Regions from separate parts of the Vibrio nigripulchritudo genome, predicted to be linked through region 1. Evidence: predicted binding sites of a transcription regulator. Region 1 holds the regulator's gene; the other holds the start of a gene.

What was found. The regulator MetJ, encoded in region 1, represses methionine synthesis genes. The targets are predictions, from matches to a motif close to TTAGACNTNTANANGTCTAA.
Region 2: metK (methionine adenosyltransferase) is a predicted target of MetJ. The motif match lies at 3,897-3,916, and genes of this name have one in related genera.

Annotation. Positions count from the first base shown of each region.
Region 1 covers NZ_AP027049.1:3,697,180-3,705,470, forward strand. The annotation lists gene QMG91_RS16930 (bifunctional aspartate kinase/homoserine dehydrogenase II) at 1-1,725, opposite strand, end outside; gene QMG91_RS16935 (O-succinylhomoserine (thiol)-lyase) at 1,725-2,891, opposite strand; gene metJ (met regulon transcriptional regulator MetJ) at 3,189-3,509, shown strand; gene QMG91_RS16945 (malic enzyme-like NAD(P)-binding protein) at 3,613-4,872, opposite strand; gene rpmE (50S ribosomal protein L31) at 5,142-5,360, opposite strand; gene priA (primosomal protein N') at 5,664-7,865, shown strand; gene cytR (DNA-binding transcriptional regulator CytR) at 8,118-8,291, shown strand, end outside.
Region 2 covers NZ_AP027049.1:3,526,995-3,535,285, forward strand. The annotation lists gene epd (erythrose-4-phosphate dehydrogenase) at 40-1,077, opposite strand; gene QMG91_RS16055 (hypothetical protein) at 1,396-1,632, shown strand; partial or broken gene tkt (transketolase) at 1,680-3,672, opposite strand; gene metK (methionine adenosyltransferase) at 3,995-5,146, shown strand; gene QMG91_RS16070 (ABC transporter ATP-binding protein) at 5,353-6,105, shown strand; gene QMG91_RS16075 (ABC transporter substrate-binding protein) at 6,107-7,057, shown strand; gene QMG91_RS16080 (FecCD family ABC transporter permease) at 7,011-8,069, shown strand; cobalamin riboswitch at 8,117-8,247, shown strand.

The sequences.
Region 1 (8,291 bases):
AACCTCACCCGGTGCGGAGCCAGCCACTTTGTTTGCAGAAATCAAATGAAAACCGTGTTCTGCAATACTTACGTATTGATCGGATAGTGCTTCACTTGCAGTTACATCCAAAACAATGACTTCATCGTACTTCTGTTGGTGGGCAAGTTTGTCCAGCCATTCTGTGCCGTCATTGCTGATCGCTTCATCGTCAAACCGACCGAATACTTCATTGGCATCAATGCCACTAAAGTCGAGCCAGTAGGTCTGGCTGTCTACTACCGCTACCAGATCAAAGGTTTTGCCGTAGCGCTTTTCCAGTTCGTCTTTCTGTTCTGAAAACAATTCAAGCCAGCTGGAACCGATGTTGCCTTTACCACACAATGCGATAGCCACACGTTTCTGCGCTTGAAATAGCTGGCTGTGAATACCGGTAATCAATCGTGAAGTGTCAGTCTTGCGAAGAATCGCCACCAGACTCAGTCCAGATTCTGCTTCGCTGATAAACTCCACCGGACCGTTTTTCAGTTGCTGGTAGAATCCATAGCAGTGGTTCGGGTTATTGGTCACGCCCGCCCCCACAGCAGCAACCAGAGAATAGCCTTCTTTTAGTTTAATCTCGGCGCCAATGGACACATCCTGAAGGTGGGATAGCGCATCCCCCGCCACTTCGCTGGTGTAAGCCAGAAGTAAACAGCCCTGATCTTCTTGTGCTTCAAAAGCCAGTGGGCTTAATTGAGCGCGAGTTAGAGTGGTGAGTACTTCTTTCGAATGATGATCAAAATCATGACCATGCCCGAAGTCCACTTTCACTAACAACACTTCATCCAGAGAAGTAATGATTTTTGCGCCGCGACCAGACGCCAGAACGCGCTCGATACGGGTCGAACCCGATTCAGGTTGGTAACTACAACGCAAATGCAGTTCCATCGCACTTTGAGCGACAGGCTGAAGTGTACGGCTATGGAGTACAGGAGCAGCCAGACGAGCCAGTTCACTGGCTTCATCAAGACGAAGCAGTGGCAATAGACAAGCATCAGATACCTTGCGCGGATCTGAGCTGTATACCCCGGCAACATCACTCCAGATAGTCACGCGAGTAGCTTCAGCCAAAGCACCGATTACCGTTGCAGAGTAGTCCGAACCATTACGACCAAGCAAAACGGTTTCACCATCGTCGTTTTTTGCCATAAAGCCCGTAATCACCACTCGGCACTGACGGTGCTGCGCCAGCGACTCTTTGATAAGTGGGTAAGAGCGCGCGCGATCCACTTCGGGCTGCGCACCGTGCTCTGCTCGAAGAAAGTCACGCGAATCCTGAGAGACGGCCTCAAGGTTGTTGTGGTTCAGCAGTTCAGCCAGCAGTCTTGCCGACCAAAGCTCACCGTGTCCCATTGCGGAAGATTTTTGCGCGCTTGAAAGCGGGAACGAAAGCTCACCCAATCCGGAGAATTCGGTATTCAGAGCATCCAATAACCCAGCTGCACGCTCTTCAGGCAATAGGCTTTCAATCAGATTAGTCTGGTATTGTCTTAGTTCTTGCAACATCTCATGAGCGACACGACCGTCTTTTTCTAACGCCCCTAACCAGGCAATCAGTTGGTTGGTGGTGCTTCCTGCCGCCGACACCACCACAAGGTCGTTCGGCTGAGAATATTCTTTAAGGATGTTGACTACGCGCTGGTAGCACTCTGCATCAGCCAGGCTGCTACCACCGAATTTGTGTAATTGGCGTTCAACCGTCATTACGCCACCTCCCTGGCTTTGACAAACGCTTGTTCTAGGTCAGCGATCAGGTCATTCACGTCTTCAAGACCGACAGAAAGACGCAACAATGTTGGTGCAATGCCAGCTTCAGCCTGTGCTTCATCGCTCATGGCACGGTGCGTCATAGAGCCTGGATGACAAATAAGACTTTCTACGCCACCCAGCGATTCTGCTAACGAGAACAGAGTCAGCGAGCTGGCAAAGACCTTCATCTGCTCCACGCTTCCGTTAAGTTCAAAACTCAGCATAGAACCAAATCCAGACTGCTGCTTTTTGGCAATATCATGACCTGGGTGCTCTGGCAAACTTGGGTGATAAATGGTGCCCACCAGCTCGTGCTCTTTCAGGTAAGCCAGAATCGTGTTTGAGCTTTCTTCATGCACGCGCATACGAGCACCCAACGTGCGTAATCCACGCAATGTCATGTAGCTGTCGAAAGGCGTACCAGTTGCACCAATACAGTTACCCCACCACGCCAGTTCTTCTGCATGTTTTTCGTCTTTGCAAATCAGTACACCGCCAATCACATCCGAATGACCATTAATGTACTTGGTGGTCGAGTGGATAACAAAGTCAGCACCAAGCGTTAAAGGCTTTTGGTACACAGGTGTCAGAAAGGTGTTGTCGACCGCAACAAGTGCACCAACCGCTTTGGCTTGCTGGCATATTTTTTCAATATCCACCACGCGAACCAATGGATTTGAAGGGGTTTCCAGCAATACCAGTTTTGGTTTCTTGCTGATTGCAGCTGCCAGCGCCTCATCGTCTGACTGATCGACAAACTCAACTTTGAAATCTCCTTTCAAAGCGCGAGTGTTGAATAAGCGATGGGTTCCGCCATAGCAGTCGTGTGGCGCAACGATAAGATCATCAGGACCCAGAAATGCCGTTACCCACAGATTAATTGCTGCCGTACCTGTGTTGGTAATGATGGCATTTGCGCCTTCTTCGAGTTCAGAAAGCGCTTGCTCCAGCAACCCGCGGTTTGGGTTTCCGGAGCGGGTGTAATCGTATTTTGGTACTTCACCAAAAGACGGAAAACCATAGTTTGTCGACAGATAAATCGGTGGGACAACCGCGTGATACTGGGTATCCGCTTCAATACCAGTTCTTACGGCAATAGTGGCTGGCTTTCGTTGGCTCATATAGTTGGTCTTCCTTTCCAGTGGTGCGTTTTACTTGAGCATCTGTTATACCAATTACAAACGCTGGATAACATGCAAGTGACGTGTTTTAACTGAGAGTGTCACGATTAATGTGCAACACTTTAGCGTCATCATTTTGGGACGTCAACACTTCTAGACGTCCATATGTCTTTGCTTATGGCGGTAAAAGTCGCTAAAATCCCACTTTATGAAAGGCTAAGTCGCTAAAACACATGAAAACAGCTTGCTGGGCGAACTAGTCATCCATTTTAGATAAATTATAACTGAAGGTGCGCAATGGCAGATTGGAATGGCGAGTACATCAGCCCCTATGCTGAACATGGCAAAAAAAGCGAACAAGTCAAAAAAATTACCGTATCAATCCCGCTAAAAGTACTAAAAGTACTGACTGACGAGAGAACCCGCCGCCAAATCAACAATTTGCGTCACGCGACTAATAGCGAACTGCTTTGTGAAGCCTTCCTTCACGCCTACACAGGTCAGCCTCTTCCAACGGACGAAGACTTGCGTAAGGATCGCCCGGATGACATTCCAACCGAAGCGAAAGCCATTATGACGGCAATGGGCATCGAATTCGAAGCTTACGATGACGAATAAAAAGAAGGGACAGCAAATGCTGTCCCTTCTTTATTGAATCGCACGACTTGGCAATTTATCCAAGTCGTTTTTTATTCCACCTAGTTTTTATTCTAATTGGCTTTTATTCCAAATAGCTTTCAGGCATGTCGATTCTCGCAACCCCAGAATCAATCGCTGCCTGAGCAACCGCTTTTGCCACTCGAGGCAACAAACGTGGATCCATAGGTTTAGGAATAATATAGCCAGCGCCAAATTCCAGGTTCTCTACTCCCGCTGCTTTCTTCACTTCTTCCGGCACGTCTTCTTTTGCCAGTTGGCGAATCGCGTCAACCGCCGCCAGTTTCATTTCATCATTAATCTCGCTGGCACGAACGTCCAATGCACCGCGGAAAATGAATGGGAAACAAATAACATTGTTGACCTGGTTCGGGTAATCACTGCGACCGGTTCCCATGATCAAATCGTCACGAACTTCGTGCGCCAGCTCGGGTTTGATTTCCGGATCAGGGTTAGAACACGCAAACACTACTGGTTTGTCTGCCATTAGCTTTAACGCTTCTGCTGGCAGTAAATCAGGGCCAGACACACCCAGGAACAAATCGGCACCGTCAATGACATCCTCAAGCGTGCGTTTGTCGGTGTTATTGGCAAACAGTTGCTTGTACTCGTTCAAATCGTCGCGACGGGTGTGAATCACCCCTTTGCGGTCCAGCATGTAGATTTTCTCACGCTGCGCGCCACATTTAATCAAAAGCTCCATGCAGGCAACGGCTGCCGCACCAGCGCCCAAACAGACGATAGTGGCGTCTTCCAGCTTTTTACCTTGTAGTTCGATGGCGTTCAGCATACCAGCAGCAGTAACGATAGCCGTACCATGCTGGTCATCGTGGAAAACAGGCACGTCACAACGCTCAATCAAGCGTTGCTCAATCTCGAAACAGTCTGGGGCTTTGATGTCTTCCAGGTTAATGCCACCGAAGGTGTCGGCAATGTTGGCAACCGTATCGACAAACTCGTCGATGGTGCGATGCTTTACTTCAATATCAATCGAATCCAGACCAGCAAAGCGTTTAAACAGAAGGGATTTCCCTTCCATCACGGGTTTTGACGCCAGAGGACCCAAGTTACCCAAACCAAGGATGGCGGTTCCGTTGGAAATAACGGCAACCATATTTCCTTTAGCGGTGTACTTGTAAACGTTATCGGCGTTTTGCGCGATTTCACGGACTGGCTCTGCCACACCAGGACTGTACGCAAGAGCGAGGTCTTCGACGGTATTGGCAGGTTTTGTCAGTTCGACAGAAATCTTTCCGGCTGTAGGTTGAGCGTGATAGTCCAGAGCTTGTTGGCGAAAATCTTGTAGGGTGTTGTCTTCAGACATGTGGGGACGTTCCAATTATTGTTTTTTGTTGGGGTAAAGTGCATTTGTTGCATGGTGAGCTGATACCGACCGCAAAAAAGGCTCAAGCTCTGTTGTTATACTAAAGTATGACTTGCATTCTTCATAGATTAGCTAAGTTAAAGAAAGGCAATTTTGGAAGAGCTAAGACCACTTAACCGAGAGCTAAATCAAAAAATATTTATTTCATCAACGAAAAAAGGACGCCGAGGGCGTCCTTTTCAAATTTGGTCAGTATTACGAGTACGTAATTACTTCTTGCTGCTTAGAGCACCGAAACGCTTGTTGAAGCGATCTACACGGCCGCCAGTATCAACGATACGCTGCTTACCTGTGTAGAATGGGTGACATTTGTCACATACGTCCAGGTGGATTGACTCTTTTTCTAGAGTTGTCTGGAACTCAAACGTGTTGCCACAAGAACAAGTTGCTGCAACAGATTTGTATTCTGGGTGAATACCTACTTTCATGGGATAACCTCAAATTGGGCCGTGTCGCTATCCGATTCTATGCCGGACACCACACGTAGTTTAGATAATTCGATGCAGAATGACCACATCATCAAGGCGCAGTATAGTAATGAAACATGAGGGTAGGATCAACCTATTTGGCAGTTTTTTCGCCAACTATTTTCACAAACAGTGTGGTTTTATTTCGCCTTACCCTAGAGGGTAAGACATTCGAATTTCAGTAACACAACACCGTTAGGTTACCTGACCTTACTAACTCAGTTATAATCAGATCATTCCTATCAGGTTCATTATAAAAGATTTATGCGCCCTTCTATTGCCAGAGTCGCCTTGCCCGTCCCATTAGACAAGCAATTTGACTACCTTATCGCTTCCCACCAGTTCCCGGTTATTGGTGGGCGCGTTAGCGTACCTTTTGGCAGGCAGACTCTGGTAGGCGTTGTGACCGAGCTTGTTTCTCAGTCGGAGTTTCCTCTACACCAGCTCAAAACCATTAAAGAAGTGCTTGATGACAAGCCTGTGTGGTCAGACTCGTTATATTCTCTTCTTCATTGGTGCAGCCAGTTTTACCTTTATCCGCTTGGTGACACGCTAGCTAACGCCATGCCTGCAATGTTGCGAAAAGGGCGTGCCGCCGACTTTACTGCGTTGAAAGAATGGTTCATCACTCCGGCAGGTAAAGACCGCTTGATGACTGGTTTTGGGCGTGCGGTTCAGCAAGCAAAGGTAATGGGATTACTGGAAAATGGACCGGTTTCCCATCAGGCGATGCTGGATAATGAAGTCTCCAGCTCCGTTTTGAATACCTTAGAGGACAAAGGCTGGATAGAGCAGCGAGAACGCCAGCCCAAAGCCATTAACTGGTCAAACGAAGTAGAAAGTGACGACGACAAGCCCAAGTTGAATGAAGAACAGTCCGTCGCGATTGCTGCGGTAAACAGCCATCAAAGTTATGGCTGCTTCTTACTTGAAGGGGTGACAGGTTCAGGCAAAACCGAGGTTTACCTCAATATGATCAAGCCTGTTTTGGAAAAAGGCAGGCAGGCATTGGTACTGGTTCCTGAAATCGGGTTAACACCACAAACCATCAATCGCTTCAAACGGCGCTTTCAGGTTCCGGTTGAAGTGATCCACTCTGGGCTGAACGATACCGAGCGCCTTAACGCCTGGTTGGCTGCGCGGGATAAGCACGCAGGCATCGTAATTGGCACTCGCAGTGCGCTCCTGACGCCGTTTGCTGACCTGGGCATCATCATCGTCGATGAAGAACACGATGCCTCCTACAAGCAACAGGACAGCCTTCGTTATCACGCGCGGGATGTGGCAGTGATGCGCGCAGCCAAAGAAAAGATTCCTGTGGTTTTGGGTAGCGCAACACCCGCACTCGAAACGCTGCACAATGCCCTGACGGGCAAATATCATCACTTAACGCTTTCAAACCGAGCGGGGTCTGCCGTACCCACCACCAATAAAGTATTGGATGTAAAAGGGCTGTATCTCGAAAGCGGGCTGTCTGCTCCGCTGATAGCGGAAATGCGTAAACACCTCAATGCGGGCAATCAGGTGATGTTGTTTCTTAACCGACGCGGTTACTCCCCTGCTCTGATGTGTCATGAATGTGGGTGGATAGCGGATTGCCATCGCTGCGATGCTTATTACACCTTTCACCAACACAGCCGTGAAATGCGTTGTCACCACTGTGGGGCACAACATCCTGTCATACACCAATGCCAGGGCTGCGGCTCAACACAACTGGTTTCCGTGGGAGTGGGCACAGAGCAGTTGGAAGAACAGTTAGCCACTTTATTCCCCGATTTTAAAGCCATTCGAATAGACCGAGACAGCACTCGTCGAAAAGGCAGCCTGGAAACCGCGCTTAAGGCGATTCGTAATAACGAGTACCAGATTCTGATTGGCACACAAATGCTGGCGAAAGGGCATCACTTCCCGGACGTCACGTTAGTAGGGCTTATCGATGTGGACAGCTCACTCTATAGCTCAGATTTTCGAGCATCAGAAAGACTGGCTCAATTGTTCATTCAAGTGGCAGGGAGAGCAGGGAGAGCCAGTAAAGCCGGTGAAGTTATCCTTCAGACTCATCACCCAGAGCACCAACTTCTACAGGCGCTCATTCATAAAGGCTATCGTCATTTCGCCAGCACAGCTTTAGAAGAAAGGAAGCTCGCGCTGCTGCCGCCTTACGCTTTCTTGACCTTATTTCGCGCCGAAGCGAATCAGGAAGGAGCTGGAGAATTATTCCTGCGTCAGGTCAGGCAAACTATTGAATCACATCCGCTTTTCAATGATGAATGTATGGTGTTGGGACCAATGCCTGCACCTCTGGCACGCCGTGCGGGAAAATCACGATGGCAATTAATGTTGCAAGCCCCATCACGTTCTTTAATGCAACAGTTACTGTACAGTTCAAAACCAGTCATCGACACATTGCCGATGGCGAAAAAAGTGCGCTGGACCACTGACATCGAACCGCAAGATCTCTCCTGATAAGTAAAATCTCTGTAAATTGATGTGATGTCAGTTCTGTTACTGGATCAGACTTTGTAGCTAGTTTGAGAAAACGAATATGATCCTATGTGATTGATGTCACGGTACTCATGCAAAATTTGTTAATCTGCCCGTAAATTAATCTTAATTTAGAGCATAAAATATCCAATAAAAAGTTGCTCACGTCAGCGCTAGGTTTAATTGTTATAGATGCTTAAATACAGCCATGAAAAATAAAGAGGACAACTTATTATGGCGACAATGAAGGATGTTGCCCAGCTAGCAGGAGTTTCAACTGCAACGGTATCGAGGGCTTTGATGAATCCTGAGAAGGTTTCGTCGACGACACGTAAACGTGTGGAAAGCGCCGTTTTGGAAGCTGGTTATTCGCCGAATTCACTGGCAAGAAACTTACGACGTAATGAA
Region 2 (8,291 bases), 170 kb from region 1:
GGGCGAATTGCATTTATTTCAAGCCCCAAAATTAAACTTTTACTGCGTTGTATAGCCCAATTTGTGCATGGTCAACGCCGTATCAAGCATCCTGTTAGCAAAACCCCATTCGTTATCACACCACACCAGCATCTTCACAAGATGTCCGTTGCTCACACGCGTTTGTGAGCCGTCTACAATGGCACTGTGGGAGTCGTGATTAAAGTCGATGGAAACTAACGGCGCCTCAGTATAGTCAACAATGTTGTGTAATGTACACCGAGATGCGTTAATAATGGTTTGATTTACGTCATTAACTTTCACATTCGTATTTATTGTTACACTTAAATCCATTGCGGTGACGTTTACTGTGGGAACACGCACCGAAATTGCTTCAAATTTGTTGGAAAATTTCGGAAATATACGTTCGATTCCCAAATGTAACTTAGTATCGACAGGAATGATAGATTGGCTCGCAGCCCGCGTACGACGTAGGTCCGAGTGGTACGCATCAATGACCTGCTGGTCATTCATAGAAGAGTGAATGGTAGTAATGGTGCCAGAGTCGATGCCAAAGGCTTCATCTAACACTTTGATAATTGGGACAATACAGTTCGTGGTACAAGAACCATTCGAAACCACATTGTGTTCTGCCACGAGAGATTCGTGGTTCACTCCATAGATAATGGTGTTGTCTAAATCACTTGCACCCGGGTGTGAAAACAGCACTTTTTTAGCACCTGCTGCAATGTGCTTCTGGCCATCTTCCTGAGAACCATATACGCCAGTACAGTCAAGCACGACATCGACCTCAAGATCACGCCACGGTAATAAGTTGATGTCTTCCAAGTGTAGGATTCGAATAGAGTCATGTTCACCACTTTCGTGATGAATAAACAGATGCTCTTGATCGTGAGAAACTTTTTTGAAAAACCGACCGTGAGAAGTGTCGTATTGAAGTAGGTGTGCCATGGCTTCAGGCTGAGCCAGTTCATTCACCGCAACCACTTTGATCTGCTGGTTCTTATTGCTTTCATAGACTGCACGCAAAACATTGCGTCCAATTCGACCAAATCCGTTGATCGCGACTTTTAGCATCACCGCTGTCCTCACATAAATTGCGTGGAACAGATAGTAACTGATATTACTAAAACTTCACAAGCTAACTGAGGTTAACCTTTGTCTGAACCTGCTTTCATCGCCCCAAAACCGCACCTGATGCCTTGCTGTGAATGGCACAAATAATAGGATTCAATTTTGACTTACTTGGAACTTGCAAAGCAACAAGTTAAAAACATGAAGTCACTCGCATCAAATCATCTAACCCTTTGAACATTAGAAACTTATTCTAGTACATTAATCACGTGCAACTTTTGGCGCTTTCTAAAATCATTTTTTCACCAAAAGGACACGCACATGACAGAATGGCCAGCCGAACAGTATTGTGATACCTGTAGGACGACCACCAGCCACAAAGAAATGATGGTACGTAAGCCAAGCCGCTACGATACCGACTATTCTATATCCGGCAGAATAAAGCTGTTTCTCCATTCATGGATAAACGCAGGTGAATACCACGATATGAATCGCTACGTCACCTGTAAAGCGTGTAACACCAAATCGCTGGACAATCGCGGAAACGAATTCGAGTGATAAAAAAACCGAGCCACTGGCTCGGTTTTGTCTTTTAGGCTACTCGATTAAGCCAGCAATTCGTTTGCCGTCTCAACCACGTTTTCTACAGTGAAACCGAACATCTTGAACAGTTCGCCTGCTGGTGCAGATTCACCGAATGTTGTCATACCAATGATACGACCGTCGAAACCTACGTACTTGTACCAGAAGTCAGCGATGCCCGCTTCAACAGCGATACGCGCCGTCACGTCTGATGGCAGTACGGATTCACGGTAAGCCGCGTCTTGCTTGTCGAATGCGTCCGTAGAAGGCATAGATACGACGCGAACTTTCTTGCCCGCTTCAGTCAGTTTCGCTGCTGCTTCTACAGTCAGCTCGACTTCTGAACCCGTTGCAATCAGGATAAGCTCAGGCTTGCCATCGCTGTCTTTCAGGATGTAACCGCCTTTTGCGATATCAGCAACCTGTGCTGCGTCACGCTCTTGCTGGTCAGGTTCTGACGAGAGAAGATAAGCGATGTTGGACCGTCTTTGCGCTCAATCGCCAGTTTCCATGCGACTGCAGATTCTACCTGGTCACATGGACGCCATGTGCTCATGTTTGGTGTCAGACGAAGAGACGCAATTTGCTCAACTGGCTGGTGAGTCGGACCGTCTTCACCCAGACCGATGGAGTCGTGCGTGTATACCTGAATGTTCTGCACTTTCATCAGTGCCGCCATACGCATTGCGTTACGCGCGTATTCCATGAACATCAGGAAGGTGGCACCGTAAGGAACGAAACCGCCATGTAGCGCGATACCGTTCATGATGGCGTCATACCGAACTCACGCACACCGTAGTGGATGTAGTTACCGGACGCGTCTTCTGCCGTCAGTGACTTAGAGCCAGACCACATGGTCAGGTTTGAAGGCGCAAGGTCAGCGGAGCCACCCATGAAGTCAGGCAGGATAGCGCCGAAGGCTTCCAGTGCGTTTTGAGACGCTTTACGTGATGCGATGTTGGCTGGGTTTGCCTGAAGGTCAGCAATGATTTGGTTCGCTTTCGCTTCCCATTCTGCTGGCAGGTCGCCGTTTACTCGACGCTTGAATTCAGCGGCAAGCTCTGGATACGCTGCTTCATAAGCTGCAAATTTCTCGTTCCACGCTGCTTCCTTAGCTGCGCCTGCTTCTTTCGCAGACCACTCTGCGTAGACTTCCTGCGGAATTTCAAAAGGACCGTGCTCCCAACCTAAAAACTCACGTGCTGCTGCAATTTCTTCATGACCCAATGGCGCACCGTGACAGTCGTGCGAACCGGATTTGTTTGGTGAACCGAAACCGATGATGGTCTTAGTACAAATCAATGTCGGGCGAGGGTCGGCTTTCGCGGCTTCAATCGCTGCATTAATGGCTTCAGCGTCGTGACCGTCGACCGCTGGAATCACATGCCAGCCGTACGCTTCAAAACGCTTAGGCGTGTCGTCAGAGAACCAGCCTTCCACTTCACCGTCGATAGAGATGCCGTTGTCATCCCAGAACGCAATCAGCTTGCCAAGACCCAATGTGCCTGCAAGAGAACACGCTTCGTGCGAGATGCCTTCCATCAGACAGCCGTCGCCCATGAAAGCGTAAGTGAAGTGGTCAACAATGTCGTGACCGTCTTTGTTGAACTGCGCCGCCAGAGATTTCTCTGCCAGTGCCATGCCTACAGCGTTGGTGATGCCCTGACCCAGAGGACCCGTCGTCGTCTCAACACCTGGTGCGTAACCGTATTCTGGGTGACCCGGCGTTTTAGAGTGCAGTTGACGGAAGTTCTTCAACTCTTCGATTGGCAAATCGTAACCCGCCAGATGAAGCAGAGAGTAAATCAGCATCGAGCCGTGACCGTTAGACAGCACAAAGCGGTCGCGGTCTGCCCACTCAGGGTTCGATGGGTTGTGGTTTAGGTGAGAGCGCCAAAGAACTTCAGCGATGTCTGCCATACCCATAGGTGCGCCTGGGTGACCGGAGTTCGCTGCTTGAACGCCATCCATGCTCAGAGCACGAATTGCGTTAGCCAGATGTTTACGAGAGGACATGTCTGCTCCTGAATGCATTAAGCGAATTGAAAGTAGAAATTGTGAGGGCGTATTGTCGCAAAGCACAATAGGTGCTGCAATCGATTTACCGACCATTTTCGTGACGTTCACTACTCTTTTTCTACAATCTGCGCCAACGTCTTCGAAAATACGCAACATTGCGCAATCGATTGGTTATGAGATATGTACAAAATTTGCTTGAAATCTGCCTTTTCGAAATTAGAATAGACGTCTAGATGTAGAAACACCTACAAAAAATACTGTATTTAAACGAGATGGGTTACATAAAACCGGTCTCTTCACCTTTTTTAGTGGAGCTATCATGGCAAAGCACCTATTCACTTCTGAGTCTGTTTCAGAAGGTCATCCAGATAAGATTGCAGACCAAATTTCTGATGCAGTTCTTGATGCGATTCTGGCACAAGACCCAAAAGCTCGCGTAGCGTGTGAAACCTATGTGAAGACGGGCATGGTAATGGTGGGTGGTGAAATCACCACTTCAGCATGGGTAGACATCGAAGAGCTGACACGCCAAACGGTTCGTGATATCGGTTACGTTCACTCAGACATGGGTTTCGATGCAGATTCCTGTGCAGTTCTGAACACCATCGGTAAGCAGTCTCCAGACATCAACCAGGGTGTTGATAAGTCTGACCCTAAAGAACAAGGTGCGGGCGATCAGGGCATCATGTTTGGTTACGCAACCAATGAAACTGATGTATTCATGCCAGCTCCAATCACTTACTCTCACCTACTGGTTCAAAAGCAAGCGGAAGTTCGTAAAAACGAAACACTTCCTTGGTTGCGCCCAGATGCAAAATCTCAGGTAACGTTCCAATACGATCAAGGTAAGATCGTAGGCATCGACGCAGTTGTACTTTCAACTCAGCACTGTGATTCGGTTTCAACGCCTGACCTTCGTGAAGCAGTAATGGAAGAAATCATCAAGCCAGTACTGCCTTCTGAGTGGCTGAACAAAGAGACTAAGTTCTTCATCAACCCAACCGGTCGTTTTGTTATCGGTGGTCCTATGGGTGACTGTGGTCTGACTGGTCGTAAGATCATCGTTGATACCTACGGCGGCGCAGCTCGTCACGGTGGCGGTGCATTCTCTGGTAAAGATCCATCAAAAGTTGACCGCAGTGCCGCTTACGCTGCACGTTACGTTGCTAAAAACATCGTTGCTGCAGGTCTGGCTGACCGTTGTGAGATTCAGCTTTCTTACGCTATCGGTGTTGCTGATCCAACGTCTATCATGGTGGAAACTTTCGGTACTGAGAAAGTGTCTCACGACATCATCATCGAAGCCGTTCGCCAGAACTTCGACCTACGCCCATACGGTCTTCAGGAAATGCTGAACCTGCTTCAGCCTATCTACCAGAAGACAGCAGCTTACGGTCACTTCGGTCGTGAAGAATTCCCATGGGAAGCAACAGATAAAGCCGTAATTCTGCGCGAGTTTGCTGGTCTGTAAGGTTCTTACCTTTCCAGACAAATAACGTATTCGAAAGCCTCTGATTCTCAGAGGCTTTTTTACATCTATTTCACCCCTCGAATACCTGCTACATCATTAATTTAATTTGAATTTGTGGGGATTTTACGTGCCTAGATCAAAGTCACGCAAACGTTAACCCGATAGATTGCAGAGACGCACTAAATAACTATCGTTCTCTGCTGCTCATGCTCCATTGCCACAACCTTTCTGTCCAGTTACAACAGGCACTTGTGCTTCATCCTTTGGATCTTGAAATTCAAAGAAATGAGCGCTGGGTGATCATCGGGCGTAATGGCTCTGGAAAAACTTCGTTACTGAAAGCCATCACCAATTTACTCCCGTTTACTGGTGACGTAACCTTTAATCAGAAGTCGCTCAGTCGCATGAAGCATGAGGAAAAAGCGAAACTCATCAGCTATGTCCCTCAACACAGTAATGTTGATGGTCGATTAACGTTGCGAGAGTACATTCGACTGACTTCCTCACCGCCACTCCCCTGCCAGTCAATCATCGAGACAGTGACCAGAGCACTGAAAATCGATTCCTTACTGGATAAGAGGCTCGGGCAATTATCGGGTGGTCAGAAGCAGCGGACACATATCGCCAGAGCGCTATGCCAGCAAACCGAATTTATGGTTTTGGATGAACCGCTTAATCACCTGGATCCATGCGCACAAGGTGAAGTGCTATCACTACTCAAACAAAAGAACACCACTCTGATTTGTTCACTCCACGACATTACCCTTGCCGCTAAATTTGCCACTCACATTGCCATACTGGAACGCGGTAGGCTTATCGCCAAAGGTCGCTCTGAAACCTTGCTTTCTCAACAGCAGCTTCAATCTATTTTTGATGTGGACGTCATCCATGCCACCAACACACGGACTTTAAACACCAGCCCTTTTCTTGATATAGAACTGGTCCAAGGAACGACTTAAGATGAAAAGAATCTTCGCCTCAGCGCTCTGCTTACTCTTTACTGCGCCCATTCACGCTCAAATCACCGTCGATAACTGCGGAACACCGCTTACTCTGGATACTCCTCCGAAAACCTTGATCACCCACGATATCAATATGTCGGAGATGGCGTTTGCGCTAGAGCTTAATGAACACATGATTGGCGTAACCGGCATCAGTGGGTACTACAAAACCACTCCAGCTTTTAAGCAGTTGCAAGGCAGTATTCCAGAGCTGGCGCCGAAGTACCCTTCCCTGGAAGTTTTGGTCAATGCCAAGCCCGATGTGTTTTTTGCTGGTTGGAATTATGGAATGAGACTTGGCGGCTCCGTAACACCTGAAGCACTGAAAGAGTTTGGCACCGATACCCTTATCCTGAATGAAAGCTGCAGCCACATTCTGAAAAACAAAAAGCCCGCCACCATGGAGCAGATGTTCGATGATGTGAGCCGCCTTGCCACCTTATTCGGTAAACAGGACAAAGCAACACAGTTGATCTCGGGCTGGAAAAGCCAGTTAACCAAGATTCAGAACAGCACCAAAGGACAAAAACCTCTCAAAGTCTTTCTTTACGATTCAGGCGAAGACAAGCCTTTTACCGCAGGCAAATACGCCATTGTCAGCGCCATGATTGAAGCAGCGGGTGGCGATAACATTATGAAAGATCTCGGCATCAGTTGGGGTTTAACCTCTTGGGAATCCGTGGCATTGCATAACCCAGATTTGATTATTCTTTTGGATTATCAAAATGGTACGGGAGCCAAAGGAATGCAGCGCTTCCTAGAAAAGCACCCGGCAATGAAAACCACAACTGCGGTGAAACTCGGTCAATACGTACCCTTGCGCTATGAGGAAATCACACCGGGACCAGCTAATCTAGATGCCATTGAAAAACTGGCGACTCGTATTCAGGCAATCAATGAACAGCCGTAGCCTTCTTTTCAATCCAGTCACGCTGAGCACCGCAATGTTCAGTGTACTGTTCATGGCGTTAGCCTTGCTTTCCCTGAGCCTGGGGAGCGTTAACCTTTCTCTGGCGCAGGTTATCGAGGTTGTCTCGAAAGCATTGGAATCCAATGCAGAAACGCCTATCGCACAAGTTGTGTTGCATTTGCGCCTTCCCAGAACTTTAGTAGCAATGATCTGTGGCGCGGGTCTGGGGGTTGTCGGGGCGCTGTTGCAAACCGTCACTAAAAACGATCTTGCCGACCCTTTTATCTTTGGCTTGTCATCTGGCGCAGCGACCGGAGCCGTATTTGTCATCACCGTTATCGGGAGCACTATAGGCGTCTGGACGCTTCCCCTCGCCTCATTTATCGGTGGCATAGTTTCCGCCACCGCAGTTCTGTTTCTGGTCAGAAAAGTACGTGGGCAAGTGTCATCTCAGATCGTTCTGGCAGGGCTAGCGATTTCGTTTCTGTTCACGGCACTCACGAATTTCTTAGTTTTTAATGGCGACCAACGTGCCGCTCACTCCATCCTTTTCTGGTCGCTGGGCGGTTTAGGCAGTGCACGTTGGGACAACCTTCTCATTGTGATTACCGGACTAGCAGTGTTGGGGATATTGGGGGTGCTCTGCTACCGCCAGCTCGACTGTTTACTTGCCGGAGATGACGTTGCTCAAACCATGGGCGTCAATACCAAAAAGCTGCAAACCGTGGTGTTTGTTGTCTGTGCTTTTGCGACGTCATGCTTCGTCTCAATCATCGGCGTCGTGGGGTTTATCGGTCTGATGGTGCCGCACATCGCAAAGAAAATAGCCGGACCATTACACAAAAAGCTGCTCATAACATCGGCACTGCTAGGTGCGCTGGTGATGCTGCTTAGTGACATTCTCGCCAGAACGCTTGTTGCACCACAAGAATTGCCTTTAGGCGTCGTCACCACCGCATTTGGTGCCTTGTTTATTATCTCGATTCTGATGGAGAAGCGAGATGGTAACTAGAAAACGGAGAAGACAGTAAAACGTAGACTTTAATGTAAACAACCCTCAGGGAATCAGGTGTAACTCCTGAACTGTACCCGCAGCTGTAAGCGATGAGCGTTTTACAAGCCACTGAATCAAAGGATTTGGGAAGGAGTAAACCGCGGCGAGTTCCTCGACATCGTAAGTCAGAATACCTGAACACACATGAATACCGAGCGGGATTACTCAAATACCTTTTAC